2 regions of the Tardiphaga sp. 839_C3_N1_4 genome follow, and region 2 is predicted to be linked to the other one. Evidence: predicted binding sites of a transcription regulator. Region 2 holds the regulator's gene; the other holds the start of a gene.
What was found. Region 2 encodes HrcA, which represses chaperone genes, less so after heat shock. Its sites were predicted from a motif close to GTTAGCACTCNCNNNNNGNGAGTGCTAAC; they were not measured.
Positions count from the first base shown of each region.

Region 1: the regulator HrcA is predicted to act here: its motif matches at 5,779-5,807, upstream of AB8A38_RS29535 (co-chaperone GroES).

Region 1 is NZ_JBPWQD010000001.1:6,178,676-6,194,369, reverse strand. It holds gene AB8A38_RS29570 (proteasome-type protease) at 6-752, shown strand; gene AB8A38_RS29565 (GNAT family N-acetyltransferase) at 794-1,282, shown strand; gene AB8A38_RS29560 (SDR family oxidoreductase) at 1,305-2,063, shown strand; gene AB8A38_RS29555 (NupC/NupG family nucleoside CNT transporter) at 2,142-3,392, shown strand; gene AB8A38_RS29550 (dipeptidase) at 3,412-4,473, opposite strand; gene AB8A38_RS29545 (cupin domain-containing protein) at 4,575-5,123, opposite strand; gene AB8A38_RS29540 (usg protein) at 5,231-5,515, opposite strand; gene AB8A38_RS29535 (co-chaperone GroES) at 5,935-6,252, shown strand; gene groL (chaperonin GroEL) at 6,295-7,935, shown strand; gene AB8A38_RS29525 (ArsR/SmtB family transcription factor) at 8,563-8,898, opposite strand; gene AB8A38_RS29520 (SDR family NAD(P)-dependent oxidoreductase) at 8,982-9,734, shown strand; gene AB8A38_RS29515 (hypothetical protein) at 9,825-10,169, opposite strand; gene AB8A38_RS29510 (transglutaminase domain-containing protein) at 10,296-11,123, opposite strand; gene AB8A38_RS29505 (hypothetical protein) at 11,396-11,659, shown strand; gene AB8A38_RS29500 (hypothetical protein) at 11,656-11,952, shown strand; gene AB8A38_RS29495 (hypothetical protein) at 12,015-12,194, shown strand; gene AB8A38_RS29490 (DUF1488 family protein) at 12,210-12,485, shown strand; gene AB8A38_RS29485 (tetratricopeptide repeat protein) at 12,555-13,469, shown strand; gene AB8A38_RS29480 (tlde1 domain-containing protein) at 13,517-14,632, opposite strand; gene AB8A38_RS29475 (DUF899 family protein) at 15,132-15,694, opposite strand, start outside.
Region 2 is NZ_JBPWQD010000001.1:4,036,553-4,052,246, reverse strand. It holds gene AB8A38_RS19375 (YifB family Mg chelatase-like AAA ATPase) at 1-495, opposite strand, end outside; gene AB8A38_RS19370 (diguanylate cyclase domain-containing protein) at 678-1,712, shown strand; gene AB8A38_RS19365 (MBL fold metallo-hydrolase) at 1,786-2,766, opposite strand; gene AB8A38_RS19360 (hypothetical protein) at 2,765-2,947, shown strand; gene gshB (glutathione synthase) at 2,960-3,901, opposite strand; gene AB8A38_RS19350 (YraN family protein) at 3,940-4,353, opposite strand; gene rsmI (16S rRNA (cytidine(1402)-2'-O)-methyltransferase) at 4,340-5,296, opposite strand; gene AB8A38_RS19340 (penicillin-binding protein activator) at 5,522-6,748, shown strand; gene AB8A38_RS19335 (hypothetical protein) at 6,766-7,365, shown strand; gene hemW (radical SAM family heme chaperone HemW) at 7,368-8,531, opposite strand; gene rdgB (RdgB/HAM1 family non-canonical purine NTP pyrophosphatase) at 8,518-9,153, opposite strand; gene rph (ribonuclease PH) at 9,189-9,911, opposite strand; gene hrcA (heat-inducible transcriptional repressor HrcA) at 10,065-11,153, shown strand; gene grpE (nucleotide exchange factor GrpE) at 11,258-11,857, shown strand; gene pncA (bifunctional nicotinamidase/pyrazinamidase) at 12,007-12,723, opposite strand; gene AB8A38_RS19300 (hypothetical protein) at 12,885-14,399, shown strand; gene AB8A38_RS19295 (hypothetical protein) at 14,399-15,694, shown strand, end outside.

The sequences.
Region 1 (15,694 bases), 2.1 Mb from region 2:
CGACGATGACTTATTGCTGCGGAATTCTCGTCAAGGACGGCCTGGTGATGATCGCGGACACGCGCACCAATGCCGGGCTCGACAATATCTCGACCTTCCGCAAACTGCATATCTTCAACCAGCCCGGCGACCGCATCATGGCGGTGGCCTCCGCGGGCAATCTGGCAATCAGCCAGTCGGTGCTCTCCACCCTGAGCGAGGGCCTCGAGAACCCGACCACCGGCGAGCTGGAGACCCTGCTGAACGCGCCCACGATGTTTCAGGCTGCGCAGCGCATCGGCCGCGCCATCAGGCACGTCAACGCTACCGAGGGCAAGGCGCTGGAGGCCGAGGATATCAATTTCGACGTCTCGTTCCTGTTCGGCGGCCAGATCAAGGGCGCCAAGATGCGGCTGTTCATGATCTACCCGGCCGGCAATTTCATCGAATGCACGGTGGACACACCCTATCTGCAGATCGGCGAGCACAAATACGGCAAGCCGGTACTCGACCGCGCGATGCATTACGACGTCGAATTGTACGAGGCGCTCAAGACCGGCCTGATCTCGATGGACTCGACCATGCGCTCGAATATCGGCGTCGGCCTGCCGATCGATGTGCTGGTGGTGCGCGCCGATGTCTGCGATGCCGATCTCAATCACCGTATCGAAGCCGGCGAGCCCTATTTCCACGACCTGCGCTCGCGCTGGTCGGCAGCACTGCGCGCGGCACATCAAAACATTCCGCGCCCGCCCTACAAGAAAGACAATTGAGCGCGGCCGCGATGACTGCCGCCCCGATGAAATGGCGCATCATGACGGAGGCAGATCTGTCGTCCGTCCTCGCCATCGCCGATGCCGTTCATCCCGATTTCCCCGAAGATGAGGTCGTGTTCGCGAACCGCCTGGCGCTCGATCCCAACGGTTGCGCCGTGCTCGAAGCCCAGGACGGGATCAAGGGTTATCTCGTCAGCCATCCCTGGCAATTCAGGGAGCCGCCGTCACTGAACAGCCTGCTGACAATGCCCGCAGCGCCCTCGACCTTCTACATTCACGATCTCGCATTGCTGCCCGAAACCCGCAGATCCGGCGCGGCGACTGTGGCCGTCGATATGATGGCGGCACGCGCCCGGCTGATGCAACTGCCCAACATGACGCTTGTTGCCGTCAACAATTCAGTTCATTTTTGGCAACGGCACGATTTCACCATCATGCGCGATTCCGAACTGGATCAAAAACTGCAAAGCTACGGCGACAACGCACGTTTCATGGTCCGGGACCTCACTCAAAAAGACCTCTCGTAAAAAGAAAACAGGGACGAAACAGATGACCAACAAGATCGCACTTGTGACCGGAGCTGGCACCGGCGTCGGCCGTGCCGCATCGCTCGCGCTGATGAATGCGGGCTTCACCGTCGTGCTCGCCGGTCGCCGGCTCGAACTGCTGCAAGAGACCCAAAAGCTCGGCGCGGCCAATGGCGGCAAGAGCCTCCCCGTGAGCGCCGACATGGCGGACCCCGCCTCCATTGCCGCGCTGTTCGCCAGGACCATGCAGGAATTCGGCCGGCTCGACGTGCTGTTCAACAATGCCGGCATGGGCGCGCCCGCGATTCCGTTCGAAGACCTCGGCCTCGAACAGTGGCAGGCTGTGGTGAACACTAATCTCACCGCGCCGTTCCTGTGCACGCAGCACGCCTTCCGCATCATGAAGGATCAGACGCCCCGCGGCGGCCGCATCATCAATAATGGCTCGATCTCGGCGCATGCACCGCGCCCGTTCTCCGCCGCCTACACGTCGACCAAACACGCCATCACCGGCTTGACCAAGGCCAGCAATCTCGACGGCCGCGCCTATGACATCGCCGTCGGCCAGGTCGATATCGGCAACGCCGCCACACCCATGACCGACCGCATGGTCAACGGCCCCGGCGTGCTGCAGCCCGACGGCACCTCGAAGCAGGAGCCACGCATGGACGCCAAAGCCGTCGGCGACGCTGTCGCCTATATGGCTGGCCTGCCGCTCGACGCCAATGTGCTGACCATGACGGTCATGGCGACAAAGATGCCGTTCGTCGGACGCGGCTAAAACGTAACCTGCCCCAGCGGCATTGCGATTGCATGACATGGGAAGCCGCGGCATCATCGCCGCGGTTTCGGGGGATTTATGCTGCAGCTACAATCGGCGTTCGGCGTCATCGCACTTTTGGGGATCGCCTGGGCGCTCGGTGAAAACCGCAGCAAGGTGTCGCTGAGACAGGCCGCGATCGGTCTCGCATTGACGATCGTCGCTGCCGTGATCCTGCTTAAGCTTCCCGTCGTGACGCGCGCCTTCAGCAGCATCAACGATGCTGTCAGTACCATCGCCGCAGCGTCGCGTGCTGGCACATCCTTCGTGTTCGGTTATCTCGGCGGCGGCGCATTGCCGTTCGATCTCAAGAATCCCGGCGCGGATTTCGTTCTCGCGCTTCAAGCACTTCCCGTGGTGCTGGTCATCAGCGTGCTGACCAGCCTGTTGTTCTACTGGCGTATCCTGCCGCCGATCGTGCGCGGCATGGCGTGGCTGCTCGAACGCACGCTCGGCATCGGCGGCGCGGTCGGACTGTCAACGGCCGCGAACATCTTTCTGGGCATGGTCGAGGCCCCGTTGTTTATTCGCCCTTACCTCGCGCAGCTCACGCGCAGCGAACTGTTTCTGGTGATGACGGGCGGTATGGCGGGGATCGCCGGTACAGTGCTGGTGCTCTACGCCACTTTCATGGCGCCACTGATCCCCGATGCATCGGCGCATTTCGTGATTGCTTCCGTGCTCTCGGCGCCAGCTGCGATCCTTGTCAGCCTGATCATGGTGCCTGAGACGGAGGATCGTCGCACCGGTGGATTGCTCGCCAATCCGGACGCATCGGCCACGAGCACGATAGATGCGATCGTCAAGGGCACGAGTGCAGGCATCGAGCTACTCGTCAACATCATCGCCCTGCTGCTGGTGTTCGTGGCGCTGATGTATCTCATGAACGCGATCCTCATGATGATGCCCACCGTGGGAGGCAACACGCTGTCAGTACAGCGCATGCTGGGTTACGTGATGGCACCGGTGTGCTGGCTGATCGGCCTGCCGTGGGACCAGGCGCTGACCGCGGGCTCGCTGATGGGCGTCAAGACGATCCTCAACGAGTTGATCGCCTATGTTCAATTGGCGAAGCTCGGTCCCGATGCGCTGGATGCACGCTCGCGCCTCATTGTGCTTTATGCGCTGTGCGGATTTGCAAATTTTGCCAGCCTCGGAATTATGATCGGAGGCCTGGGCACCATGGCGCCGGAACGTCGTAACGAAATCAACGCGCTCGGTGTGAAGTCGATCGTCTCGGGGACGCTGACGACCTGCCTGATGGGCGCGATCGTCGGCATGCTCACCTGAGATACGCCGCCAGCGCCGGTCAGCCGATCGTCCGCTGCAGCAGATCGAGCCAGTTGCCCGAGCCGAGCTTGCCGAGCAGCGTCTCGGAATAGCCCTTGTCGCGCAAGGCCACGAACAGCGCCTGCAGGCCCGCGGCGGAGTCGATGGCCTCGGGCACCACCGCGCCGTCGAAATCCGATCCCAGCCCGACGTGATCCTCGCCCAGCTTCTCCAGCAGATAGTCGATCTGCTGCACCATTAGCTCGATGCCGGTGTCGGGCCGCATGCTGCCGTCGGGGCGCAGGAAGCAGGTCGCGAAATTCAGGCCGACCATGCCGCCGGTGTCGCGGATCGCGGCGAGCTGCTTGTCGGTGAGATTGCGCGGCGACGGGCACAGCGCATGGGCATTGGAATGGGTCGCCACCAGCGGCGCCTTCGACAGCCGCGCCACATCCCAAAAGCCCTTCTCGGTGATGTGCGACAGGTCGACCAGAATCTTCAGGTCATTGCAGGCGCCGATCAACCGCTCGCCGGCCGCGGTGAGACCGTCGCCGAGATCGGGCCCGGACGGGAAGTGAAACGGCACGCCATGGCCGAAGATGTTGGTCCGGCTCCACACCGGCCCGATCGACCGCAACCCCGCCGCATAGAGAACGTCGAGGAATCTGAGCTCGGCGTCGATGGCCTCCGCGCCTTCCAGATGGACCACCACGGCCAGCGCCTTGCGCTCAATGGCGGACCGGATTTCGGCGGTGGTGGTGCAGATCGCCACCGCGCCTGCGGAAGCGCGTTCGAGCTGCAGCAGGATGGCCAGTTCGGCGACGACGGAATTGCGGGCCTCGTCCATCGTCAGCGGCTCGGGAAGCGGCACGGCGTAGCGTCCGCCCGTCATCTGCGCCATGAATCCCGCTGACGCCTGAGCCGCCGGCGAATACAGCGCGAACAGCCCACCGACGAATGCGCCGGCCTTCGCCTTCGGCAGGTCGATGTGACCGGCGACTTCCCCGGTCAGGAAGTCGGATACCGGATCCTGCGATTGCGATTTGTACAGCCGCAGCAGCACATCGTTGTGACCGTCGAAAACCGGAACGGATGCAGTCATGAGATACTCGTTGAGGGCCAGGGCAGCGACGGGCTCAGCATAGCTGATTCAACGCCACTGCAACGCGCAAACAAGGTACGCGTCGCATTTCCGCACGCGAACTACCGGACTTCCACCGTCTTGAATTCCGCCGGCAGAATCACTTCAAGCAATTCGCAATTGTCGGAGTAATCGCGGATCAGATGCCTGATGCGCGGCGGCTGGGTCCAACATGACCCCTGACGCATGGTCATCTCGCCCTCGCCTTCCATATAGGCCTTCACCCAGCCATTCAGCACATAGACCAGCTGAAATTCGGCGTCGTGATAGTGAAGCTTGGAGACCTCTTTCGGATCGCAAGGTCCGATCAGCCGGATGACATGCGCGTGTGCCAAACCTCCGGTCGCAGCGGCGACGCCGAGATCGCGATACTTCGCATAAGCGCGCAGGCCGTCGCCGAGAAATGCTTCTTCCTGATAGTGGCTGATCGCGACGCGTTGCTTGCGGCGCATACCAGGTTTCGCCGCGGCCTTGGCGACAGCTTTTGTACTCGCCTTGGCCGGCTTACCAACAGAGAGCTTCTTTGCCGCTTTCGCTACTGCCTGTGTCGCAGGCTTCTTCGTCGCAGCCGTTTTCGCCGCGCTCTTTGACGTTCGCTTCAGCTTCGCCATGTCGTGTTTCCCACCCGGCGCAATGCCTAACAAACGGCCAGCGCGTCTGGGAACCTAGCTGTAGTTCAGCACAGCGGCAATTCATCCGGCGCGTTGAGAGGCGCGGACTAGTGCAACCGGAAGACGCCATCCACTGCACGAAGTTCGGCTGGCTTGATCAGTTTCGAATGTGCGACGGTTACCGCAAAGAGCGGGCCATCGAGCTTCTCTTGCCAGAAATCCAGGAAATCCTTCAGCGCTGGAAACTTCGGAAACAGATCATAGTTCTGCCAGACATAGGTCTGCAGCAGCGAGGGGTGATCGGGCATGCGGTAGAGGATCTGCGCCGTCGTCAGTCCGTAGCCAAGCACCTGCTTTCTGAAATCGTCAGAAGCTGCATTTCTCGAGACCATGTTCAACCTCCATGGACAAAGCGCATTCGGCTAAGTGGATTCCGGTTTGACGTCGAACTTCGCTCTGCTCTCCTGTGACCGTGCTGACTGCAGCGAACCGGCTTCCACTTCGCCCATGACAACACGATGCATGAAATGTGACGCAAGCAACGTCTTCATCACAAGCTTAAAAGTTTAATAATGAGTTGAAAGCCGAGCGTTAGCAGCAGCTTACCGCGAATGCTAACGCATTCGATGACCGGTATCGGAGGATTTTAACCAATTCTGGCACCCGTCATATTTGAGTGCCAAAATATTTGATACAGACCCTTGCCGGTGGGGAACGTTCGGCCTATGTCCGGACTAGCTGCGCTGGCACTTGTTGGCTCAGACTGCCAATTTAAATTTCTCAAGCATCTACAGAAACTTAGGAGGACTGCATGAAATTCCGTCCGCTTCACGATCGCGTTGTGGTCAAGCGTATCGACGCCGAAGAGAAGTCCGCTGGCGGCATCATCATTCCGGATAGCGCCAAAGAGAAGCCCTCCCAGGGCGAGATCGTCTCCGTCGGCCCGGGCGGCCGCGACGAAGCCGGCAAGCTGATCCCGATCGATCTGAAGGTCGGCGAGCGCGTGCTGTTCGGCAAGTGGTCGGGCACCGAGGTCAAGATCGATGGTCAGGACCTGCTGATCATGAAGGAAAGCGACATCATGGGCGTCCTCGAAGGTGCCGCTCCCGCCAAGAAGAAGGCCGCTTAAGCGCCTTTTCCCCACCCATCCTGATTTTCAAGGAAGCAAAACATGTCAGCTAAAGAAGTGAAATTCGGCGTTGATGCCCGCGACAAGATGCTGCGCGGCGTCGACATTCTCGCCAACGCCGTGAAGGTGACGCTCGGTCCGAAGGGCCGCAACGTCGTCATCGACAAGTCGTTCGGCGCGCCCCGCATCACCAAGGACGGCGTCACCGTCGCCAAGGAAATCGAGCTCGACGACAAGTTCGAGAACATGGGCGCCCAGATGGTGCGCGAAGTGGCTTCGAAGTCGGCCGACGCAGCCGGCGACGGCACCACCACTGCTACCGTGCTCGCCCAGGCAATCGTCCGTGAAGGCGCCAAGTCGGTTGCTGCCGGCATGAACCCGATGGATCTGAAGCGCGGCATCGACCTGGCTGTGGAAGCCGTGGTTGCTGACCTCGTCAAGAACTCCAAGAAGGTCACCTCGAACGACGAAATCGCTCAGGTCGGCACCATTTCGGCGAACGGCGATGCGGAAATCGGCAAGTTCCTCGCAGACGCGATGAAGAAGGTTGGCAACGAGGGCGTCATCACGGTTGAAGAAGCCAAGTCGCTCGAAACCGAACTCGACGTCGTCGAAGGCATGCAGTTCGACCGCGGCTACATCTCGCCCTACTTCGTCACCAACGCCGACAAGATGCGTGTCGAATTCGACGACGCCTACATCCTGATCAACGAGAAGAAGCTCTCCTCGCTGAACGAGATGCTGCCGCTGCTCGAAGCCGTCGTGCAGACCGGCAAGCCGCTCGTCATCGTTGCGGAAGACGTCGAAGGCGAAGCTCTCGCCACCCTCGTCGTCAACCGCCTGCGTGGCGGCCTCAAGGTCGCTGCCGTCAAGGCTCCGGGCTTCGGCGATCGCCGCAAGGCCATGCTGCAGGACATCGCGATCCTGACCGGCGGCCAGGCGATCTCGGAAGATCTCGGCATCAAGCTCGAGAACGTCACGCTCGCCATGCTCGGTCGCGCCAAGAAGGTGATGATCGACAAGGAAAACTCCACCATCGTCAACGGCGCCGGCAAGAAGGCCGACATCGAAGCACGCGTGGCGCAGATCAAGGCGCAGATCGAAGAAACCACTTCGGACTACGACCGTGAGAAGCTGCAGGAGCGTCTGGCCAAGCTGGCTGGCGGCGTTGCCGTCATCCGCGTCGGCGGCGCGACCGAAGTCGAAGTGAAGGAGCGCAAGGACCGCGTTGATGACGCGATGCATGCGACCCGCGCTGCGGTTGAAGAAGGCATCGTCCCCGGCGGCGGCGTCGCTCTGCTCCGCGCTTCGGAACAGCTGAAGAAGATCAAGACCGCGAACGACGACCAGAAGACCGGCGTCGAGATCGTCCGCAAGGCCCTGTCGGCTCCGGCTCGCCAGATCGCCATCAACGCAGGCGAAGACGGTTCGGTCATCGTCGGCAAGGTCCTCGAGACCGCGACCTACAGCTACGGCTTCGACTCGCAGACCGGCACCTACGGCGACATGCTCAAGAAGGGCATTATCGATCCGACCAAGGTTGTCCGTGCAGCGATCCAGAACGCAGCTTCGGTTGCCGGCCTCCTGATCACCACGGAAGCCATGGTTGCCGAGCTGCCCAAGAAGGGCGGCGCAGCAGGCGGCATGCCTCCGGGCGGCGGCATGGGCGGTATGGACTTCTAAGTCTAACGCTTCATCGCACTATCAAATGCAGAAACCCCGGCAGCGATGCCGGGGTTTTTGTTAGAGTATGCTCATCCTGTCCAGTCGAGTAGCCGACGTGCCCTATTTCTTATTTGACTTTGCGTCTTCTGAGCTAACCTTACTCATCAACCTCTTCAACTCCTTCGAGAGAGGCTTAAAGGCCGCTGTTGCTCCCGCGATTCCAGCGACTGGGCCTGAGATCTTGGCAACGAGAGCGATGAGCAGAATCATTGGAGTAACACGCGCAGCAGCCCCAACCCCTTTCGGAACATTTTCTTTAATTTCATCCCAGCTTCTCGCGCCCAACTCCGTCAATTCGCCACCAATGATTCTGGCAGACTGAGACACTGCGTGCCCCGCAGCGCGAGCGATCTCACTTACAAAATTCCTTGCAACAAGAAGTTGGTCCGCCACTAGGCGACTTCTGATATCAATACTTCTCGCTTCGAGAATTTCGGAATCATTCTCCTTTAACGCGTTAATGGCACGCTCTGTCGCCACATCAGCAACAAACGAACTATCAAATGCAAAACCCCGGCAGCGGTGCCGGGGCTTTTGTTTTTGGTTACTACGCTCGATCTTGCGCCAGGCTTCTTCTTGCCTGTTTCAGGCAACCGCACCCGGCGCATCACTCAGCGAACTCGCCAGGATCGCCATCAATAGCCCGGGAAACCGCGCTTCGATATCGGTGGCCCGCACCGCGTTCTGATGTTCGACGCCCTTCTTGCTGGTCTGGATCAGGCCAGCCTCGCGCAGCACGCGAAAATGGTTCGACAGGGTCGACTTGGCGATGGTCGGGCATGGCGACGCCGCCGTGCAGGACAGGCAGCCGCTCTCCTGCAGCAAGCCCCGGACGATCTGCAGCCGAATGGGATCGGCCAGCGCCGAGAGCACGCCGGATAGCGTGATGTCCTTGGTCGCGGGGTGAACGAACTGAACCATAAAAAAGATATAGGCGCCCCCTTGCGCTGGTTCAATAGTTCCATACTTCCGAACTACTGAAGCATCCAAGAGGGATCACGACCATGACCAAGACATTCGAAGGCAAAGTTGCGCTGGTGACCGGCGGCTCAAAGGGCATCGGCGCTGAGATTGCCATTCAACTGGCCGCCGGGGGCGCTGCCGTCGCCGTCAATTACGCATCCAGCAAGAAGGGCGCCGACGAGGTCGTCGCGAAGATCACCGCCCAAGGCGGCAAGGCCGTCGCCGTGCACGGCAATCTCGCCGAACCGGACGGTGCGAAATCCGTGGTGGCCGAGACGGTCAAGGCGTTCGGGCCGATCGACATTCTCGTTAACAATGCGGGCGTCTACGAATTCGCCCCTCTCGACAGCATTACGCCGGAGCACTTTCACAGGCATTTCGATCTAAACGTGCTCGGGCTGCTGCTCGCCTCCCAGGAAGCGGCCAGACACTTCAACGCCAATGGCGGCAGCATCATCAACATCTCATCAGGCGTCTCGACCATCACCCCGCCGGGCTCGGCGGTCTACACCGCGACCAAGGCCTCGGTCGATGCGATCACGTCGGTCCTGGCGAAGGAGCTTGCGCCGCGCAAGATCCGCGTCAACGCCGTCAATCCCGGCATGATCGCGACCGAGGGCGTGGTGTCAGCCGGATTCCATGAAGGCGACATGCGCAAGTGGATCGAATCCGTCACGCCCATGGGCCGCATCGGCAAGGTTGAGGAGATCGCTTCGGTCGTGGCTTTCCTGGCCTCCGATGCTGCATCTTACGTGACCGGCGAAACGCTGCACGTTACTGGCGGATTCAGATAACGCGCAGTTCGACGGTTCTTCGGACATACCTCAAAGGCGGCGCAATCGGCGCCGCCTTCTTCGTTCGCGCCAAACCTGATCCGCGTTGCCTCAATCATCATCACCGCTGGCCGGCGGCATCGACGGTGTCTGCATGCGATCCGGAGCCGAAGGCTGTGCGCGCTCGCGCATTGGCATATGCCCACGCGTCATCTGGGCTTGATTGTTGGCCGACTGCGGAAAGAACACATCGTAACAGGCGCGGCTCAATCGCGGTCCTGCGTTGCGCAGACAGTTTTCTACCCGCCCCTCATCCGGCATCGCGGATGTACAGAGGCGAAACGCATCGGGCGTGCAGGCTTCGCGCTGTGCGTCCGTGCCGGTGCCCAAAGCCGCGGCGCTGGAACCCGCAATCAACGCCACGGCGGTCGTCAGGCTTGTCAGAGTGTTTGCCATCGGTCCTGTCCTTACGAAGCAATGACAGGTGAAATTCTCAGCGGCGTGCTCGGTTCCTCCCTGGCCGCTCACCTGCTGCTGAAAATGCAGGCTTAAGCGAGCGTAATGACAGAACCGACAAAGCGATCAGTTGGCAGGCTGAGCGCCTTCTTCGATCTCGTCGGTCCACACCTTGAAACTCACCAGCGTGTTCGGCCCAAAAGTTTGCGTGATCGGCACATCCGCGGCATCGCGGCCCTGCGCGATCAACACGCGGCCGATGCGCGGGATGTTGTTGCGGGCGTCAAATGTATACCAGCGGCCACCGATATAGGCTTCGAACCAGCCAGCGAAATCGCCGTCGGCCCATGGCTTCGGCATACCGATGTCACCGAGATAGCCGGTGCAGTAGCGCGCTGGAATATTCATGCAGCGGCAGAAAGTGATGGCCAGATGCGCATAGTCGCGGCAGACGCCCTTCCCCTCGTTGTAAGCGTCCCAGGCGGTCTTGGTCGCGCGTGCGTGCTCGTAACCGAACTGGATATGGTTGTGCACAAAATCGCAGATTGCCTGCACGCGCGCCCAGCCAGGCACAGTCTTCTCGAACAACTGCCAGGCGACGTCCGACAGCCGATCCGTCTCGCAGTAACGGCTGCCAAGCAGATAGACGATCGTCTCGGCCGGCAGATCCTCTACCGCGTGCTGGATGGCCGACGGCACGATGATATCCGGCTTGCCGCTATCGTTGACGATCCCGTCGGCTTTGAACGTGATGCGGCCCGTCGGCGCGACGATGCGGCTGCACCAGTTGCCAAAGCCATCGCGATAGGGCGTGATCGGCACAGCCGGGCTCGTGGTGAGATAATCCGGCACGACGACGTCCGAGGCACGCGTGAAATGCGTTCCCATCACGATCATCACAGGCGTCGGCTGAGGAAAATCATAGATCATCTCGTAGCCAACACGGATCTTCATGCGAAACACCTCATCCCGGTAGGATCTTTGATTTCAAAGGCACCGCAAGCGTCGCCCGCTACGCGACGATCTTGCGAGAAAACTCGGCGCAAGCGTCGGCGAGACCATCGTCAATGTCGGATACATCCTCGAAATGGCGACGAAACGTCCGATAACAAGACAATGGGCCCGATATTCGGCAAAATGCCGGATTGCTCAAAGAAATCGATGGCTAATGCCTGTGAATAGGCGCACGCTAATCTCATGCCAGATCTCAGCAGCGACATGCGCGCGTGACCACGAGATCGCGCCGTGAGACCGTTACTTTCAAGCATCCTTTCCAGTTGAAGGACGTTGATCGTTTGATCCCGGCAGGGTCGTATGACGTCATCACCGATGAGGAGATGATCGAAGGACTCTCCTTCGCCAGCTATCGGCGCACGGCGACCATGATCATAGTGCCTGGTGCACCGCCCCATACAAGTTCCATGGAGATGATCTCCATTGGGTCGCTTGAGCTGGCGGATGTGCAGCGCATCGATGCGAGCGCACCATGACCGACACTCCCGTCGAGCTGGATAGCCGCCGCGGCATGGCGGCACAGAAAGCCACCGATATCCGGCGTAGTCTTGCCGAAGTCGAATCCAATGCCGCAGCACTGCGTGAGCGGCAGCTGGCACTCGAAGAGCAGTTACTGACCACGCCGGCCACCACATGGCCTGAGGCTGCAGCGAAGGCGCGCTACGTCCTCAATCTCTACGGCGCATCGCTCAGCGCACAGGATACCCAGCACCGCGATCTGATCGCCATCGTTCTGGACGATTTTACGCGGCTTGCCGCCAACGACTGATCCCATCATTACGCAGGTCGCAGCGATCCCGCAGCAGCCAGCGCTCAACCGAAAGCATCCTCATGCAGAACCTCTTGCACCGTCACGTTCAAGTCGCAGAATCTCTCCGCCTCGGCGTCGAGTCCGGCTGGTACAGCACCAAGATCAGCGGAACCTTTGTTACGGGCCCACATCCCACCGAGGCCGAATGCTTGCGCAAGATCGCTGAACTCAACCCTGTCGTGCCGAAGCGCAAGGCCTAACGCGGGAAGACGACGATGGCGCTTACACACGGTGTTTTCCAAAGCTTCGAATATAATCGCATGGTCGTCCTGTTCTCGATGATGAATGACGCGACTGAAGTGACATGCGCGATCAGCACCAGCGCGATGGACGAGCTCGAAAAGGTGGCACGCACCAAGCCCGAACAGCGCGAGGAGCAATTCATCCGGTTGCGTGATCGCATCGAGGCCTGCGCGGCACGCAAATTCGCGAATTCCGAATTTGAGGGAAGACCACCGGGCATCGTGCTCCGCAGCATCGATTTCCGGTAGCCTCTCCCACCATTGAACCCTTCCTCCTCGCGGTGTGACCAACGCCTGTCTCACGCGAGAGGTCGAGCCATGCGCCACTTTCCAAGCCTGAACCGTTGCGCCATCCGCGTCCTGTTCGCTGCCATGCTGGCGAGCGCAGCAATGCCGATCGCGCAAGCTGCCGCCGACGATGCACAGCAATGTACCGATGCCTCCGGCGTCCTGGCGATCGCGGCCTGCGACCGCGCCATCGCGTCGGGCAATTACAGCGGACGCCGGCTCGCGGAATTGCACTTCAATCGCGCCTTCGAATATCACGAGCGGCACGAAAGCGGCCCTGCCATGGCTGCCTTCGACGAAGCCATCCGCCTGAACCCGGATTATGCCCGCGCCTATTTCATGCGCGGAAATCTCTGGCTCGCCCGCGGCGATAACGACCGCGCCATCAGCGACTTCAGCGTGGCGCTCGGTCTCGATCCCAACAATACCGATGCCTATGTCAATCGCGGTGTCGCCTGGTACGCCAAGGACGATAACGACCGCGCTATTGCCGACTACGACATGGCGATCCGTCTCAATCCGCAGGAAGGCGGCGCCTATAGCAATCGCGGCGGCGCCTGGCTTGTGAAGGGCGATCATGCGCGCGCCATCGCCGATTTCGGCGAAGCAATCCGGATCAATCCGAACGACCCCTGCCCGGTGTTCAACCGCGGCTTCGCCTTCAGCCTGAAGGGGGACAACGATCGTGCCATCGCCGACTACAACGAGGCGATCCGCATCGCACCGACCTATGTGGCGGCGCTGACCAATCGTGGCAGCGTGTGGTCCGACAAGGGCGACAACGACCGCGCCATGGCCGATTTCAATGCGGCGCTGCGCATTAATCCGAAATACGCCAAGGCGCTCTATCTGCGCGGCATGACACGGCTTGAAATGGGCGACAGTACGGGCGGCGCGGCAGATGTCGCGAGTGCACGGAAGACCGATCCGAAGGTCGGCTCATAGTCACTGAACGCGCATCGCCTTGATCGGCGACACGTCAGTCATATCGATCAGTCGAGTTTGGCAACCACGATGAGGCGCTTCACTTCGCCGTTGCGATAGGCCTGGAGGAACTTGTTGTAATCCCGGAACGAGACGCAGCCGTTGGAATCGCCATTGGGGCCGAGCATGTAGGTATGCGCGAGTAGACCCGTGCGGCCATGGATCGCGCCCTCGCCGCCCACCGGCGTCAGGCGCAGCGCGGCCACACCATGGAACAGAGCCTCGCGCGGCTTCAGATCATAGATGTGCGGCGGCGTCACGCCGCGCATCTTCTCATGGGCATAAGCGGGATTGTCGAGACGGCTGCCGAGGCCGGAATGCGCTTCCAGCTTGGTGCCGTCGGGCATGTACACTTTACGCGCGGAGATGTCGTAGACCGCGGTGGTGCGATCGCTCAGGGTAGGCTCATTGCTGGCCGCCGCATCGGTGCCGTTGCTCAGCACGCCACCGTCGGAGCCTGCATAAGCGAGCACAGGGCCCGACTGCGGAGCGTTGCCACCGAACAGTTTTTCAAAGACGTTGAAATTGCCGGACTTGGGCTGCGCAGCCAGCGCCAGCCGCGCCTTCTGAACCAGCGAGTCGTGGCCGTAGGCACCGCCCCTGGCGGCGCTGGCCTGTGCGACCGGCTGCGACGGCGCTTGTGTTGTCTGCTGCGGCGCGGACGGCGTACGGGCATCGGAGGGTCGCGCGGCCGGCATCGGAATGCTGTCGACGAGCTGGCGTACCGTCGGTGCCGGCTGCATCAGTGCGACTTCCTGCGGCTTCGCGGCTGGTGCAGGTACAACAGCTTCAGAAGCCGGGTTGCGCTTGACGAAGCGCTCGGGCGCGGCGCCCATCGAATAGGTCGGGTCGAACCAGGCGACCTGACGCTTCGGTTCGGTCTGCGCGGCAGCGAGCGGCGCATTGACGGCCGGCTCGAAACGCTCGGAGAAGGATGTGCGGTGTTCGGTGCGTGAGAAGCGGCCGTCGAAGCGCTCGGCGAAGGACGACTGGCCAACGCCTGCATCATTGCCGAGATTGGCGGAGACCATCGCAGGCTCCACGCCATTCTGGAAAAGCTTGCCGGCGAGCGTCCATCCACCGGTCAATGCGACGGCGGCAAGAGCTGCGCCCGTCACGAACATGCGTGAACTGGATTTAGACACCTGGTGCGGGCCTCGGCGTGAGGGTGCAGAATGGTTCAACGCACGTTTACTGCTGCTCATACGCCTGACGTCCAACACACGTTTACTAAGCTCCCTGCCCGTTGTGCCTGACGAGACACACAGGTCTCGAAAAGCACCGCACAGGGATGCGAAACGCCATTAAGGCGAGTTTTAGTTAAATGCGGATTAATTGGAGGTCCCCCACCGATACCTACCTAAAGGCCTGCCAATCATGGCCTTTTTGAGTAAGTGAAAGGACAAATTCGGGGAACCTGCGAGAGCTCTAGAGCTCTCGCAGGCCGGTCTCAGGCGCGCTGGGGTTTTGGGTCACGCCCGGCCCGAACTATTGGCGCGCTGTGATTAGGCCATTGGCCTAGTGTGGGGCTGTTGCGCCGGGAGCCATGTCCGCTACGGCGGTCTCCCGGCAACGCTTATGATCCTCTTTCAGGGAGCTATTGGCTACCAAACCACAGAAACCTCAATAGCTTAGCTTCGGATACCAGTCGGTGCCCCGCCCCTCCGGCGTAACGTCCAGAATCGTCCAGAGCGGCATCAGATCCGGCGCCCCGCGCGGGTCTTGGCCGGGATCGGCCGTGGATCCATCCATCTCGCCGCTCCAGAAATGGCGAACCTTGCCGCTGCGGCGGGTGAAGACGTTGAAGGCAGCGTCGTCGCCACCGTCCTTGGTCAGCCCGTGATAGTCACGGCTGAATTCGCCGGAGGTGTCCGAGAACAGCGGCAGGTAATGCCAGCCACGCTGCTTCTTGAAGGCGACCAGCCGCTCGATCGGCGAGCGCGCCACAACGGCCAGCGCCACGCGCTGAGTAATGTCAGGCACCTCGCCGTCCCAGGCCGACAGCAGCGATGTGCACATCGGACAAGGTTTCTCGCGCTGCGGCCCATACATGTAGGAGTAGATGACAAGCGTCTGCTTGTCGCCGAACAGACCCGCGAAATTCACGGGGCCCTTCTCGCCGATGAAGCCGTAGTCCTTGGTCACCTCGCCGCCATCTGGCAGCGCACGACGCAGCTCCGCGACGC
Region 2 (15,694 bases):
ATTGGCGATCTGGATCAGCGACGTCGCGGCGATGATCTGGATGTCGGGACTGGCCCAGGCGGCTTCCGCCCCGCAGTCCGCCGGACAGATCAATCCTTCGTCGCGCGCGTTGGCGCCGATCGCGGCCGGCAGTACGCCGGCCACGGGAGCGAGCGAACCATCGAGGCCGAGTTCACCGAGTACAGTGAAGCCCGTCAATGCATCCGGCGGAATCGCGCCGATCGCAGCCATCAGTCCCAGCGCAATCGGCAGATCGTAATGGCTGCCTTCCTTCGGTAGGTCAGCCGGTGCGAGATTGACGATGATGCGTCGCGCCGGCAGCGCTAGGCCCGAGGCGACCAGCGCCGCGCGGACCCGTTCGCGGGCCTCGGACACCGCCTTGTCGGGCAGGCCGACGATCAAAAAATTAGGCAGGCCGGGCACGACCTGAACCTGCACGTCGACCGCGCGGGCCTCGATCCCCTCAAAGGCTACGGTGGAAACGCGTTGAACCATGCCGCCCTCATTCGACATGAGAGCGTAACCTAAGGTTGCTTCTATTTCAAGAACAATCAGTGAACGAAATGTAGCGGTAAAGTATGCTGGTTTTGGCTGAAGTCGGCCATTGGCGTAGAAAATCTTAAACACGTCATGCAAAGCATCCTATGAGCTTCGAGACGAAGACCGGGTGCCCGCAGATGTCAGATCGCTTGTCGATGCCGCCAGACGCTCCGGATGACGCCGACCTGATCGCTGCGCTGAAGGCGCAGATCGAGGCCCAGCAAGCCATCATCGACCAACAGGCTGCTTCGCTGGCGCATAGCCGGAAGATATTCGATCGCTCCTCGGCGGCAGCGCGAATCGGCGTCTGGGAATGCGACCTTTCCGATGAATCGCTGGTCTGGACCGATGTTGTCTATGACATCTTCGATCTGCCGCGCGGCTCGACGCCGATTCGAGAGGAGGCGCTCGCCTGTTATCCCGAAGAATCCGTCAGGGAACTGACGAAGCGGCGCAGCAAGGCAATCGAAGATCGAACCGGATTCAGTCTCGATGCGGAGATCATCACCTTCAAGGGTAACCGGCGCTGGATCAGGATCACGGCCACAGTCGAGTCGGTCGATGGCGTTGCCGTCCGCATCTTCGGGATGAAGCAGGACATTACCGAAGAAAAAATCCTGGCGGATCGCAATCGCTATCTCGCCGAGTTCGATACGCTGACCGGGCTCGCCAATCGCAGCCAGTTTCAAACCAAGCTGTCGCTGTTCGATGCGGCGTCGACCATCAAGGTGAAGCCGTTCGGCGCGCTGCTGCTGATCGATCTCGATGAATTCAAGCCGGTCAATGACTGTTTCGGTCATGCGGCCGGCGATGCCTGCCTGACCGTCGTCGCAAATCGAATCCGCAATATCTGCGGGGGCGCCGAACTGGTCGCGCGCCTTGGCGGTGATGAATTTGCCGTTCTGCTGGGACCGCACGCACAATTCGAGGAAGCCTCCGAGACCGCGCGTGCGATTGTCACACAGTTGGGTCTACCGATCGATCATCGTGGACAACAGTTGCGCGTCGGCGCATCGGTCGGCATCGCACTGGCGGACAACTGCACGTCGTCGCAACTGGCAGCCATGGCCGACTCGGCACTCTATGCGGCGAAGGATGCCGGACGTGGGACGTTCCGGATCTATAAACGCGGTGCCGAGCTGCGCTCGCGAGACACCTCGTCGGCGGCATGACGATGCGCTCGCTGCGGAGCTCCTGCGGCGATCGCTGTCTCAGGATCGCCGCAAGAAAGTCGCAGGATTTCCGCTAGAGATTCATCACCATCGGCTCGGCGATATAGCGGAAACCATCGCCGGATTTGACCACATGTCCGTAGCCCGGCCAGGCGAAGTGATAGGACATCACCGCGGTCTTGTTGGCTGCCAGCATGTCCAGCATCTTCACCCGCGTCGCCGCCGCCATCTTCGGATCGGAATCATAGGCGAACTCCATCCGCGGCTTCTCCAGCAACAGCACCTGATGATGGGTAAGATCGCCGAGGAACGCGAAGGACTTTCCGTCCGACTGGATCATGAACATATGGTGGCCGAACGTATGGCCAGGTGCATGCATGGCGGTGACGCCCGGCAGGAACTCCTGGCCGTCCTTGAAGAACACCAGGCGATCCTTCACCGGGAGCAGGTTCTTGCGGGCATGGACGATGAAGTCCTTGAGCGGCGAGCCGAGTTTACTTTCGTCGGTCCAGAACTTGAAGTCTTCCTCGCTGAGATAGACCTGCGCGTTCGGAAACAGGGGCTTGTCATTGGCATCGACGATGCCGCCGATATGATCGATATGCGCGTGCGAGCACACGACGGCATCGATATCGCCCGGCTTGATGCCGGCTTCGGCCATACTCTTCTGCAGGCGGCCCGTGGTGTTGCCGAACAGTTGTGACGTGCCCATGCCGGTGTCGAACAGGATGAGCTTGTCGCCCATGTTGACGATCGGCGCGTTCTGTTCGAGCACGACATTGCTGCTGCTGAGGAAATTATCCGTCAGCATCTTCTGCACGTCTTCCTTGGGTACGCCGACGAATGTGCCGGAGGGATCGCCAAGCGGCAAAGGTCCGTCGGAGACAACGGTGACTTCCGCGCTGCCTAACATGAAACGGTGGAAGTAGGGCGCCTGTGTGCCGAGCTTTGGTGCCTTGGCCGATGCGCTGCCGATGAGGCCGGGAGCGAGGAGATTGGCGCCCAACCCTGCGCCGAGCGAGAGCAGGGACCTTCGCGAAACTTCTGAAGTCATGCGTTTCTCCACTGATATGCTTTTGCTTGCCGCCAAATGTGGCGGGCCGCCCGATTGGTCGGGCGTGCATCAACATGCTGCCCTTGCCCTCAATGACTGGCAAGCAAAAGCAGCGGGTGAAGAATTGCGACGAACGGAATTCAAACCGCTGCGTCAAGCATTGACGCAACGCAGCGAATGACGTGGGTGGAGTTTACTTCCGCTTCGCTTCGATCACGTCCCAGACCCGCGCCGCGACATCCGGTCCGCCAAGCTTGGCGATGGCGCGAATGCCCGTGGGCGACGTCACGTTGATCTCGGTGAGATTGCCATCGATCACATCGATGCCGACGAACAGCAGACCGAGATCACGCAGCGCCGGTCCAACGCGTTCGCAGATTTCGCGCTCACGCGGCGAGAGTTCGGTGGCCTTGGCGGCGCCGCCACGCACCATGTTGGAGCGCAAATCGTCTTCAGCCGGCACGCGGTTCACGGCACCGGCGAATTCGCCGTCGATCAGGATGATGCGCTTGTCGCCGTGCTTCACTTCCGGAAGGAAGCGCTGGATCACCCACTGCTCCTTGAAGGTCACGGAGAACAGATCGTAGAGCGAGCCGAAATTCATGTCCTGCGGCAGCACGCGAAACACCGCTGCGCCGCCATGGCCATGCAGCGGCTTCATCACCACAGCGCCATGCTCGGCGCGGAATGCATTGATCTCGTCCTTGTCGCGCGAGATTAGCGTCGGCGGCATCAGGTCCGAGAAGCCCATCACGAAGATCTTCTCCGGCGCGTTGCGTACCGAGGCCGGGTTATTGACCACCAGCGTCTTCGGATGGATGCGCTCCAAAAGATGTGTCGAGGTAATATAAGCGAGATCGAACGGCGGGTCCTGCCGCAGCAACACCACGTCGAAGGATTCCATGTTGGTGCGGGTGGGATCGCCGAGGGTGAAGTAATCGCCTTCGACGTCGCGCACCGACAGCGATTGCACCGGCGCCACCACGTCATTGCCGCGCAGCGAGAGCTTGTCCGGCGTGTAATAGGACAGTTTGTGGCCACGCTTCTGGGCTTCCAGCAACATCGCGAAGGTCGAATCGCCCTTGTGATTGATGCGCGCAATGGGGTCCATCTGGACGGCGACGTTCAAGGTCATGCTGCAAGGTCCGGAATTGTGGTCGGGGAGGCGAAAGCTCAGGTCGAGGCGTCGAATGCCGCTAACAGATGGCGTGGCAAATGTCTTGGCGCAATCAGCACGACGTCAAAACGAAGGTCGAATTCCGCATGTTCGGGATGTGCCATCAGCCAGCCCTGGGCGGCATCCATGATCCGGGCCTGCTGGCGCGGCGTCACCGCATAGGCGGCCTCGTCCAGGCTGGCGCGGGCCTTCACCTCGACAAAGGCGATCAGGTTGCGCTTCCTGGCGACGATGTCGATCTCGCCATGCGGGGTACGAAAGCGGCGGGCGAGGATGCGATAGCCCTTGGCCAGCAATAAAGCAGCGGCACGGCTTTCGGCTGAGAGGCCGGTATTGAACGCGGCGACGCGCTCCGGCGCAGCCGGTCTGGCTGTGGGCTTCGGTGCGGAGACTTTGTCAGTCTTCGCCATCACCGGAGTCCCTGTGAATCTCCTTCGCCAGTTCCAGCGCGCGGGCATAAACGGCGCGGCGCGGCCGGCCGGACAGTTCGACCGCATGCGCCACGGCATCCTTGACGCTATCGCGCTGCAACGAGCTGCGCAGCAGGGCATCGAGATCGTCCTCGGTCATGGCGTGCGCATCCGCAGCCGGTGGTCCGATGACCAGCACGAATTCACCGCGGGTCTCCAGCCCATCGGCTTCCTTGGCCAGGTCGGCAATCGCTCCGCGATTGACCTCTTCATGCATCTTGGTGAGTTCGCGGCAGATCGCCGCATCGCGGTTGCCCATGATGTCGGCGAGATCGGCCAGCGTGTCCTGCACGCGGTTGCCGGAGTCGAACATCACCAATGTGGCGTCGATGGCAGCCAGCTCGGTCAGGCGCGATCGCCGTGCCATCTGCCGCGATGGCAGGAAGCCCTCGAAGAAGAAGCGATCGGTCGGCAGCGCCGACACGGCCAGCGCGGCCAGCACCGAGGACGGCCCCGGCAGCGAGATCACGTTAAAGCCTGCGGCGGTGACCTCGCGCACCAGCTTGAAGCCGGGGTCGGAAATCAGGGGCGTGCCGGCATCCGACACGAGCGCGATGGATGCGCCCTGCGCCAGCTTTTCGAGGATCTTCGGCCGCGCCTGTTCGGCATTGTGCTCATGATATTGCTTGAGTGTGCCAGTGATCCCGTAGCGCTCGGTCAGGCGGCGGGTGATGCGGGTGTCTTCGCAGGCGATAATATCGACCCCCGCCAGGGTCTCCAGCGCGCGCAGGGTGATGTCGCCAAGATTGCCGATCGGCGTGGCTACGAGATGCAGCCCCGGAACAGCTTTCGGTGCCATGAGCAGATGGCCGGAGACCGTGAAGGTCCGGGCCGATGGCGCCGCGGCGTCCGCAGGCGATGAGGAGAGGGGTGTTGCGCGCATGGCGACAATGTAGAGCGAATTGCGCCAAAGGGGGACAGCCGTTTTTTCGGCGTTTGGCTGTGGTTCATTCCCGTCGTGCTAATCCGGCCGCGGTGACGGGGTATGCCGGACATAAAGCTTTTGTTTTGGTTAACTTATCGCCGACAATATGTCTGAATCCGCGCCTCACACTATATAGTGGGTGACGAGGCGGGCCGATCTCATGCGGCCGAAAGAAGAGAAGTGATGGCGGATCCTTTCGACCCCAAATCCGGGACCAAGGGCGCGACGTCGGGCGCAACACGGCGGACGGCTGTCGGCCTGCTGCTGGGCGCGCCGCTGCTCGGGGCCTGCGCGGGTGTGCAATCGACGCTGACCAATGCATTCGGCACCGGACCAGCGGCGCCATCGGGAGCGCCTGCCGGACCGGCGCAGCAGTCACAAGCCATCGGCACCGGCGGCACGAAAGTCGGACTGATCCTGCCGCTGTCGGCTTCGGGCAATGCTGGCGTCGCCGCGCAGTCGATGAAGAACGCCGCCGAAATGGCGCTCACCGAATTCCAGAATCCCAGCATTCAACTCCTGATCAAGGACGATAATGGTAGCGCGCAGGGCGCGCAGCAGGCCGCCCAGCAGGCGCTCGATGAAGGATCCGAAATCATTCTCGGGCCGCTCTTCGCACTCTCGGTACCGGCAACGGCGCAGCTCACGCGCGCGCGTAACGTGCCGGTGATCGCGTTCTCGACCGATTCCAGCGTCGCCGGCCGTGGTGTCTATTTGCTCAGCTTCCTGCCTGAGTCGGACGTTAATCGCATCGTCGATTACGCCGCAGGCACGGGCAAACGCTCCTTTGCGGCGATGCTGCCCGAGAATGCCTATGGCAATGTTGTTGAAGTCGCTTTCAAGCAGGCCGTCGCGCGCAAGGGTGGCCGTGTCGTCGCCTTTGAGCGCTATGGTGCGGATCGCTCCGGCGCAGCACGCAACATTGCCGCATCGCTCACCGGCGCCGACGCGTTGTTCATTGCCGACGATGGCGACGCGGTTGTCGCAACGGCTGATGCCTTGACTGCGGCGGGTGCCAATCTGCGCAACGTGCAATTGCTTGGCACGGGCCTGTGGGACAATCCGCGCGTCTTCAACAGCGCCGCGCTGCAGGGCGGGCTCTATGCGGCGCCGGATCCCGCAGGGTTTCGTGCCTTCGCCGGTCGCTACCGCGCGAAATATGGTGGCGATCCCGTGCGCACGGCGACGCTTGCTTACGATGCCGTCGCGCTCGTGGCGGCTTTGGCGCGTACCCAGGGGGGACAGCGCTTCGCGCCTGAGACGCTCACCAATCCATCCGGCTTTGCCGGCATCGATGGCCTGTTCCGGTTCCGCAGCGATGGCGGCAACGATCGCGGGCTCGCCGTGATGAAGGTTGCATCAGGTGGTGGTCAGGCCGTGGCGGGCTCGCCAAAGAGCTTTGGCGCGTAGGCGAGGAGCTTTAGCCGATGTCACGTGTGCGTTTGCGCTCGTTTATTTTGCAGTTTGATCGAGGGATACTCGCGACCCTTAGCCTTCCGGTGATCGTTGTCGTTTCCACCCCTCTGTTACTGCTCATTCTGGCGTCTATCACAATTGCCGGATTGTATACTGCGGCGCAGTTCATCCCTGTTGCCACCGCAGAAGTTTTCATTCCGAAACTCAATGCAACAGTAACGTTGCAGCAGTTTTTCGTTATGGGCGATGGGATCGCGCGTAGTGGCCGCTATCTGTCCGTAGTCACACCGCGAGGTACTGCCAGCAAAGAACTTTCATGGTCCTCGCAGATACGAACGAGTATCTATTTGTCAGGCAACGATGTGGCGGTCCTTGGCCCTGGCGATGAGTTTGTCGTGAAGACCGATACGTTGCAATCTCTGGCGATTACGCGAACCACGAATTCTGGAACTTGGAGTTACCTCGGCGCGTTCGACGGGCGTAGCGGGCTTGCTTTCTTCAAGCCAAACGAACAGCGCGAATGCATCCCAAGCTTACGACAGGATTCGTGGCTACCAAGGTCCGATAGCAGAGAACATTCGTGTAAGGCCGATGGGTTGTCGGTCGAATAGGGTTAAGCCGCCAGATCGGCCACGACTGCATCGAGCACGGGAAATCCCTCCTGCGTCACGCGCAGACGGCCGTTCTCTTCCACGACGATCGCGCCTTCTTCGCGCAGGATCTGGATGCGCTTTTCATCCAGCGCGCGGCCGGACAGCATCTGATAGCGCGCGGGATCGATGCCCTCAGCGAGGCGCAGGCCCATCAGCAGATATTCGTCGGCGCGTTCTTCGCTGTTGAGCAATTCATCCGATGTGACGCCGTGGCCGTTGTCTTCCACACGCATCACCCAGGCTTCCGGACGCTTTTCGGTGGCAATGGCATGTCTGACACCGTCGATGTCGAGGCGGCCATGGGCGCCTGGCCCGATACCGGCATATTCCTGACCGCGCCAATAGACGAGATTGTGTTTGCACTCCGCGCCGGGGCGGGCGTGATTGGAAATCTCGTAGAACGGCAGACCCTGCTGCGCGCAGACCTCCTGCGTCACGTCATAAAGCGTGCGGGCAAGGCCTTCGTCGGGTGTCTTGAGTTTGCCGGCGGCGTGCAATCCGAAGAACGGCGTGCCTTCCTCGATGGTCAGCTGATACAGCGACAGATGTTCGGCGGCTTCCGAGATGGCGAGCTTGAGTTCGTCGGTCCACATCTGCGGAGTTTGGTCGGGGCGCGCATAGATCAGATCGAACGAATAGCGATCGAACGCGCTGCGCGCGATGGCCACGGCATCGAGTGCCTCGCGCGCCGTATGCAAACGTCCCAGTGATTTCAGCGACGCATCGTCAAGCGCCTGTACGCCGAGCGACACGCGGTTGACGCCGGCCTCGCGATAGCCCCGAAAGCGCGTCGCTTCGACGGAGGTCGGGTTGGCTTCGAGTGATACTTCGACGTCGGAGGCGACGTTCCAGTATTTACCGATCGAGTCGAGAATAGCGCCGACGGTTTGTGGCTGCATCAGCGACGGCGTACCGCCGCCGAGAAAGATCGACGTCACCGTACGGCCGGGCGTGCGCGCTGCGGTGGTTTCGATCTCGCGTGCGAAAGCGCGCGCGAAACGTACTTCATCGACAGCGTGATGACGGACATGGCTGTTGAAGTCGCAATACGGGCACTTCGACAGGCAGAACGGCCAGTGCACATAGACGCCGAAAGCGTCTTGCTGTGCGTCAGCGGGGTTCAAGGCAGATCTCCGCGAGTTTCACGAATGCCCTGGCGCGATGCGACAAGCCCTCGCCGAGTGGCGGCAACCCGTGCTTCTCAACCGCGGTCATTTCGCCATAGGTGCGGGTGTGACCATCGGGCAGGAATGTCGGATCGTAGCCGAAGCCGGCGGTGCCGCGCGGCGGCCAGACCAGCGTGCCATGCGCATGCGCTTCGACTTCCTCGAGATGACCGTCGGGCCACGCTACGCACAGTGCCGAGACGAAATGCGCGGTGCGTTTGTCGGGAGTGGTCGCCCCGCGTTCCTGCAAGAGACGTTCGACGCGCGTCATCGCACCGGTGAAGTCCTTGGACTCGCCGGCCCAGCGCGCCGAGAAGATGCCGGGCGCGCCGTCGAGGGCATCGACGACGAGGCCGGAATCATCCGCGAAGGCCGGCAATTGCGCGACATTGGCCGCGGCAATCGCCTTGATCGCGGCATTGGCCTTGAAAGTATTGCCGGTCTCGTCGGGTTCGGCGAGACCGAGCTCGCCTGCTGACACTGCCTCGATGCCGTAGGGGGCCAGGAGATCGCGCATCTCGGCAAGCTTGCCGGGATTGTGGGTGGCGATGACGAGCTTCCCAGTGATTCGACGATGCATGATGCGAGTCTACGCCTGCTTGATGACTTGCGGAATCACGCGATGGCCATTTTCTGGAGTTCAACTAGGCGTCCGACGCCCTTTTGTGCCAGTGCCATCAACTTCAGGAACTCGTCCTGCGTGAACGGCGTCTTCTCGGCAGTGCCCTGCACCTCGATGATGCGGCCGTCGCCGGTCATCACGAAATTGGCGTCAGTGTCGGCTTCGGAATCTTCGGCATAATCGAGATCGAGCACTGGAGTGCCCTGATAGATGCCGCAGGAAATCGCCGCGATATTGTCGCGCAGCACGTTGCCGCCGCCGTTCTTGAACATGTTGCGGTTCTTCATCCACGAGATGCAGTCGGCCAGCGCAACCCATGCGCCGGTGATCGACGCTGTGCGGGTGCCACCGTCGGCCTGGATCACGTCGCAGTCGATGGTAATCTGGCGTTCGCCGAGTGCTTCGAGGTCGACGGCAGCGCGGAGCGAGCGGCCGATCAGGCGCTGGATCTCGACGGTGCGGCCGCCCTGCTTGCCGGATGCGGCTTCGCGGCGGGTGCGTTCCAGCGTGGCACGGGGCAGCATGCCGTATTCGGCGGTGACCCAGCCGCGGCCCTGGCCCTTGAGCCATGGCGGCAGGCGCTCTTCCAGCGTGGCGGTTACCAGCACATGGGTGTCGCCGAATTTCACCATGCAGGAGCCTTCGGCATATTTGACCACGCCGCGTTCCAGCGACACGGCGCGCAGTTCATCGGGCGCACGACGGCTTGGCCGCATGAGAAAATCCTTCCAAATGTCCAGAGAAAGCCTGTTCGCGGTGCTTTTAGGGGCCACGGAGCGCAGCGGCAAGGGCAGGGCAGGTTCCACAACCGCAATGGTGCTTGTATCCGGCCCGCCGGAGCGACAGATTAGATCCTCAAGGAGTACCCTGTGGTCCATCACGATCCGATCGGCCTGATTTCGCCGCATGCCGGGCTCGCCCAGCTCAATGAGCGATCGCGTGAGATCTTCCGGCAGATCGTCGAGAGCTATCTCGCCACCGGCGAACCCGTGGGTTCCCGCAACATCTCGCGCCTGATCACGGTTCCGCTGTCGCCGGCCTCGGTTCGCAACGTGATGTCGGACCTGGAGCAGCTCGGCCTCATCTATGCGCCGCATACGTCAGCAGGACGGCTTCCGACCGAACTCGGACTGCGGTTTTTCGTCGATGCCTTGATGCAGGTCGGTGACCTCACCGAGCCGGAGCGGCAGTCGATCCAGCAGCAATTATCCTCGGTGGGGCGCTCGCAGACCGTGGAGGCGGCGCTCGGCGAGGCGCTGACGCAGCTGTCCGGGCTAACCCGCGCGGCGGCGGTGGTTCTGACCGCCAAGTCCAATGTGCGGCTAAAACACATCGAATTCGTCCGTCTGGAACCCGAAAAGGCGCTGGTCGTGCTGGTCGCCGAGGATGGCCAGGTCGAAAACCGCGTGCTGACCCTGCCGCCGGGGGTGCCGTCGTCGGCGCTGAACGAGGCGTCGAACTTCCTCAATGCCCGGATTCGCGGCCGCACGCTGGCTGAGGCCCGGTTGGAACTGGAAACGGCACTGACCCAGAACCAGATCGAGCTCGATCAACTGACCCAGAAGGTGATTGCCGCCGGCATTGCCAGCTGGTCGGGTGGCGAGAAGGACGATCGGCAGCTGATCGTGCGCGGCCAGGCCAATCTGCTCGAGGATCTCCATGCGCTGGAGGATCTTGAACGCGTTCGCCTCCTGTTCGACGATCTCGAAGCCAAGCGCGAGGTGATCGACCTTCTCGGTCGGGCGGAGACGGCCGAAGGTGTCCGCATCTTCATCGGCTCGGAAAACAAACTGTTCTCGCTGTCCGGCTCGTCCACGATCATTGCGCCCTACAGCGATGGCGCCGGCCATATTGTCGGCGTTCTCGGTGTCATCGGCCCGACCCGGCTGAACTATGCGCGGGTGATCCCGATGGTAGATTACGCGGCGCGCATCGTCAGCCGCATGCTCGGCGGCTGACGATCGGCCGAATCCGGCCGGTTGCGCTTGATTTTCGGCGCTCAAACCCCGATATCCCGCTCAGCAATCCCACCATTTTGGCGTGTTTTAAAGAAGGCAGCGTGATGACTGATTCCAATGGGCAGAACGACAATCAGGACAAGACGGCAGCGGCCGCCGATCCGGTGGTCTCCAAGCCCTACATCATGCCGGACGATCCGGAACCGAATTCGGTCGAGGCCCTGACCAAGGAAGCTGCGGACGCGCGCGACAAGATGCTGCGCACGCTGGCGGAGATGGAAAATCTGCGCAAACGGACCCAGAAGGAAGTCGCCGACGGACGCACCTATGCGATCGCCAATTTCGCGCGCGAAGTGCTCGATATCGCCGACAGCCTGCAGCGCGCCCTCGATGCCGTGCCTGCCGACACCAAGGCCGCCGCCGATCCGGGCCTGAAGGCGCTGCTCGAAGGCGTGGAACTCACCGAGCGCTCGCTGCTCAACACGCTGGAAAAGAACGGCGTGAAGAAGTTCGATCCGTCCGGCGAGAAGTTCGATCCGAATTTCCAGCAAGCCATGTACGAAGTGCCGGATGCCTCGGTGCCTGCGGGAACCGTGGTTCAGGTCGTGCAGGCCGGTTATACCATTGGCGAGCGCGTGCTGCGCCCGGCGCTGGTTGGCGTATCGAAGGGTGGGGCCAAGGCGGCACCTGCTGCATCGGAGTAACAGCGCCTCTGGCTGTCATCACCCGCGAAAGCGGGTGAGCCAGTACACGCTGGTCTCAGTGAGTGATCACAAGCGCCGGTCTTACTGGGTCGCCCGAACCCAGCGCGCAGTTGTGCGCTCAAGTCGGGCGATGACAATGAGAGTATGGGTCAAGCCGCCAGATCGCCCGACTGAATCCGCTTCACGCCGGCCTTGTTCATGTCGGCCCAGGCTTTGGCCAGCGAGCCCTGCGTGTCGATGCCGCGGCAGGCGTCCTCGATCACATAGACATCGAAACCTGCCTTTCGCGCATCGAGCGCCGACCACGCGACACAGAAGTCAGTGGCGAGACCGGCGATGAACACGCGCTGCAATTTGCGGGCTTTCAGATAGGCGGCGAGACCGGTGGTGGTCTTCCCGTCGGCCTCGGTGAAGGCCGAATAGCTGTCGACGTCCTTGTTGAAGCCCTTGCGCAGGATCAGCTCGGTATGCGGGATGGCGAGATCCTTCGAGAGGGCGGCTCCTTCAGTGCCCTGCACGCAGTGATCCGGCCACAGCACCTGCTTGCCGTATTTCACCTCAAGGGTCTCAAACGGCTTCTTGCCGCTATGGCTGGATGCGAAGGAGATATGGCCGGGCGTGTGCCAGTCCTGCGTCATCACCACGTCGGCGAATTTCTTCGCGATGGCGTTGATGATCGGCACGACCTTATCGCCGTCCTTCACGGCTAGGCTGCCGCCGGGCAGGAAGCAGTTCTGCACGTCGATCACCAGCAACACGGATGTACGATCGAGGCTGACCTTGCCTGCCGCTTCGAGCGCCTTGGGCGCCATGCCGGCCGCTGTTAGCGCACCAAGTCCCACAAGAAGCTGACGTCTATCGAACATCGCAACATCTCCTGTCAGAATTTCTGCAGCAAATCAGGTCTAGGCGCTTCCGTAAAGGCGGCTCGATATGGATGGTGCGGCGGTGTCTCGCAGACCCGCGCAATGGCTTTTTAACGCAGCTCTCCTAGCGTAGCGATGGTATTGGCCGAAAGAATAAGTGCATGATGATCGATGCCGGTTTGCAACTCGGCGGCGCGACCACGCCTCGGACGCGGCTTGCGGCCATCTGGCTGATCGCCGGCGCTCTCGTCTGCGCGATGGCCGTCGGGCTGCGCGCGGTGCTGCCGTTTAATGTCGATGTCAGCTGGTTGTTGATCGTCTGCGAACGCGTGCTCGATGGTCAGCGTCTTTATCTCGATATTCTTGAGATTAACCCCCCGATGGCCGGGGCGGTCAATATTATCGCCGTGGTACTGGGACGGCTTCTGGGATTGCGCGCCGAGCTCATGACGCTCGTGCTGGTATTCGGCCTCATCGCAGGGTCGATGGCGGTGACATGGCAGCTGCTGCACAACTCGCGCATCCCCGGGCGCGTCGCCGCTGCTCCGCTGGCGGTTTGTGCGATCGCGTTGCTCGGCATCTTGCCAATGTACGACTTCGGCCAGCGCGAACATCTCGCCTTGCTGTTTTTGTTACCCGCGCTGGCGGTCCTGATCCGCCGCGCCGATGGCGAGATAATCCCGCCTGGCGTGGTTGTCATCGCCGGCATCAGTGCTGCTATCACTATGTGCTTCAAGCCGTATTTCGCGTTCGGCGTCGGTACAGCCGTTATCGCGGCGGCGACCAATGCACGGCAGTGGAGGATTGTTTTCGCGCCGGAGAACTGGATCGCCAGCGCACTGGTGGTGGCCTATGCACTGTGGGTCTACGTGGCCTTCCCCGCCTATTTCACCGTGATCTATCCTGTTGCCAGCGACGTGTATCGGCTGCTGACGTCGTCGTGGCTGGCGCTCGCGCTGGGCGGTGCGACGACGTTATGGTTGGTTGCCGTATTCGCCACACTGCTGTTACAGAGTCGGCGTTCAGCAGACCCGGCTCTTGTCGTGCTCCTGGCTAGCTCGCTTGGCTTTGCGATGTCCTATTTCGTTCAAAGCAGGGGTTATAACTATCACGCCTACCCGATGGTGGCGCTGGCGCTGATGGCGTTTGGTTATGCCGTCGCAACGATCGATCGCGCACGGCAGCATGGGCCGCGCTTGCAGGTCGGTTCGTCGGTCGCCGCTGTGGCGCTCCTCGTGAGTGCCTGCTTCTGGTTCAAGGCCAGCGTCGATGTGCGTGCACTTCAAGATGCTGTGGTAAAGCTTGGACTGCAGCGTCCGAAGATCATCATGTTGGGTGGGGCGGCGACGATTGCACATCCGCTCGTGCGCAATGTTGGCGGTGTCTGGGTGTCACGTCAGGAGGCGCTGTCGATCCGGGAGATCGTCCGCCGCGCTCGTCTGGAGCGGACGATCGACGCTGCAACATCAGCACGTTTCGATGCGTATCTGGCGGCTGAGCGAAATGGGTTGGTCGATGATATTCGCAAGATGCCGCCGGATGTGGTGCTGATTGACGATCGCGAAGCCGACTGGAGCGCTTGGGCGCAAGCTGATCCGGAGCTGGCGCAGCTCCTGAAGCCCTATGCCCTGGTGCAGACCATCGACGGCATCGACATCCTGAAGAGGATGCCGTGATGCGCGCCACCACGCCGGGCGAAACCGCAAGTACTGTTCTGCCCGGGCGGACGCTGCAGCGAAGCCGCATCCTTCCGTGGCTCGCCGTCGTCGCACTGCTGATCGTGGCGATTGTGCTGCGTCACATTCTCGCGGCCAATACGGATGTAAGCTGGCTTCTGACTGTCGGCGAGCGCGTACTCGACGGTCAGCGCCTCTATATCGATATCATCGAGACCAATCCGCCGATGGCCGTCCTGGCCTATCTGCCGGGGATCGCCATCGCCCGCGCACTTGGGCTGGCTGCGGAGCGCGTGACCGATGCGCTGGTCTTCATCGGCGTCGCCATGTCGCTGCTGCTCAGCGCCCGCATTCTGTCGCGCGCGTCGGTTCTCAGTGTCGCGCAAGGCTGGCCGCTGGCGCTGCTGGCAGTTGCACTGCTGGCCGTGCTGCCGACGCAGACTTTCGGTCAGCGCGAACATATTGCGCTGATCGCCATGCTGCCGATGCTGGCTGTATTGGCGGGCCGCGTAAAGCACAGCGCACCATCATGGCCCGCGGCCATCGCAGCCGGCATCGGCGCGGCGATTGCGCTGTCGTTCAAGCCCTATTTCGCGATCGCCCTGCTCGGCGCGCTGGTCGCGGAGGCTGTCTCCACGCGGTTATCGTGGCGCGTCCTGCTGCGGCCGGAATATCTGGCGCTCGCCGTCGCGCTGGCGCTCTACGCCGCCGTCGTCATTGTGCTGTTTCCGGAATTCCTAACGGTAATCGGGCCGATGGTTCGCGATGTTTATCTTCAGGTGCAGCAGCCGGTCATGATGCTGCTGGAAAAGCCGGCAGTGGCACTGTGGGCCACCGCGCTGCTCGCGGCTGTGGTGCTCAAACGGCGCGTCGGCGTCGATGGTCCGTTCGTTTTGCTACTGGTGACCTCGGCCGGCTTTGCCGCTGGTTTTGTTTTGCAGGGCAAAGGCTGGCCTTACCATTCATACCCAATGATTGCGCTCGCACTGCTTGCTTTTGGCTATGCGCGTATGACCTATCTATCGGTCACCAGGACGGATCGTCTGTTCGGCGTCGGCGCGGTCGTCCTGCTGGCGCTCCTGTTCATGCGCTCCATGTTATGGTTCGACGTCGCCTTCGATGCGCGCCCACTGCAGGAGAAAATCGCGCAACTGGGACCGCGTCCTGTCATTCTTGCTATCTCCGCCGAGCCGGGCATCGGGCATCCTCTTGTGCGCGCGGTCGGCGGCACATGGGTTTCACGGCAGCAAGGCCTGTGGGTCGCCGCCTATCACGCCGCCCTGCGCAGCAGAGGC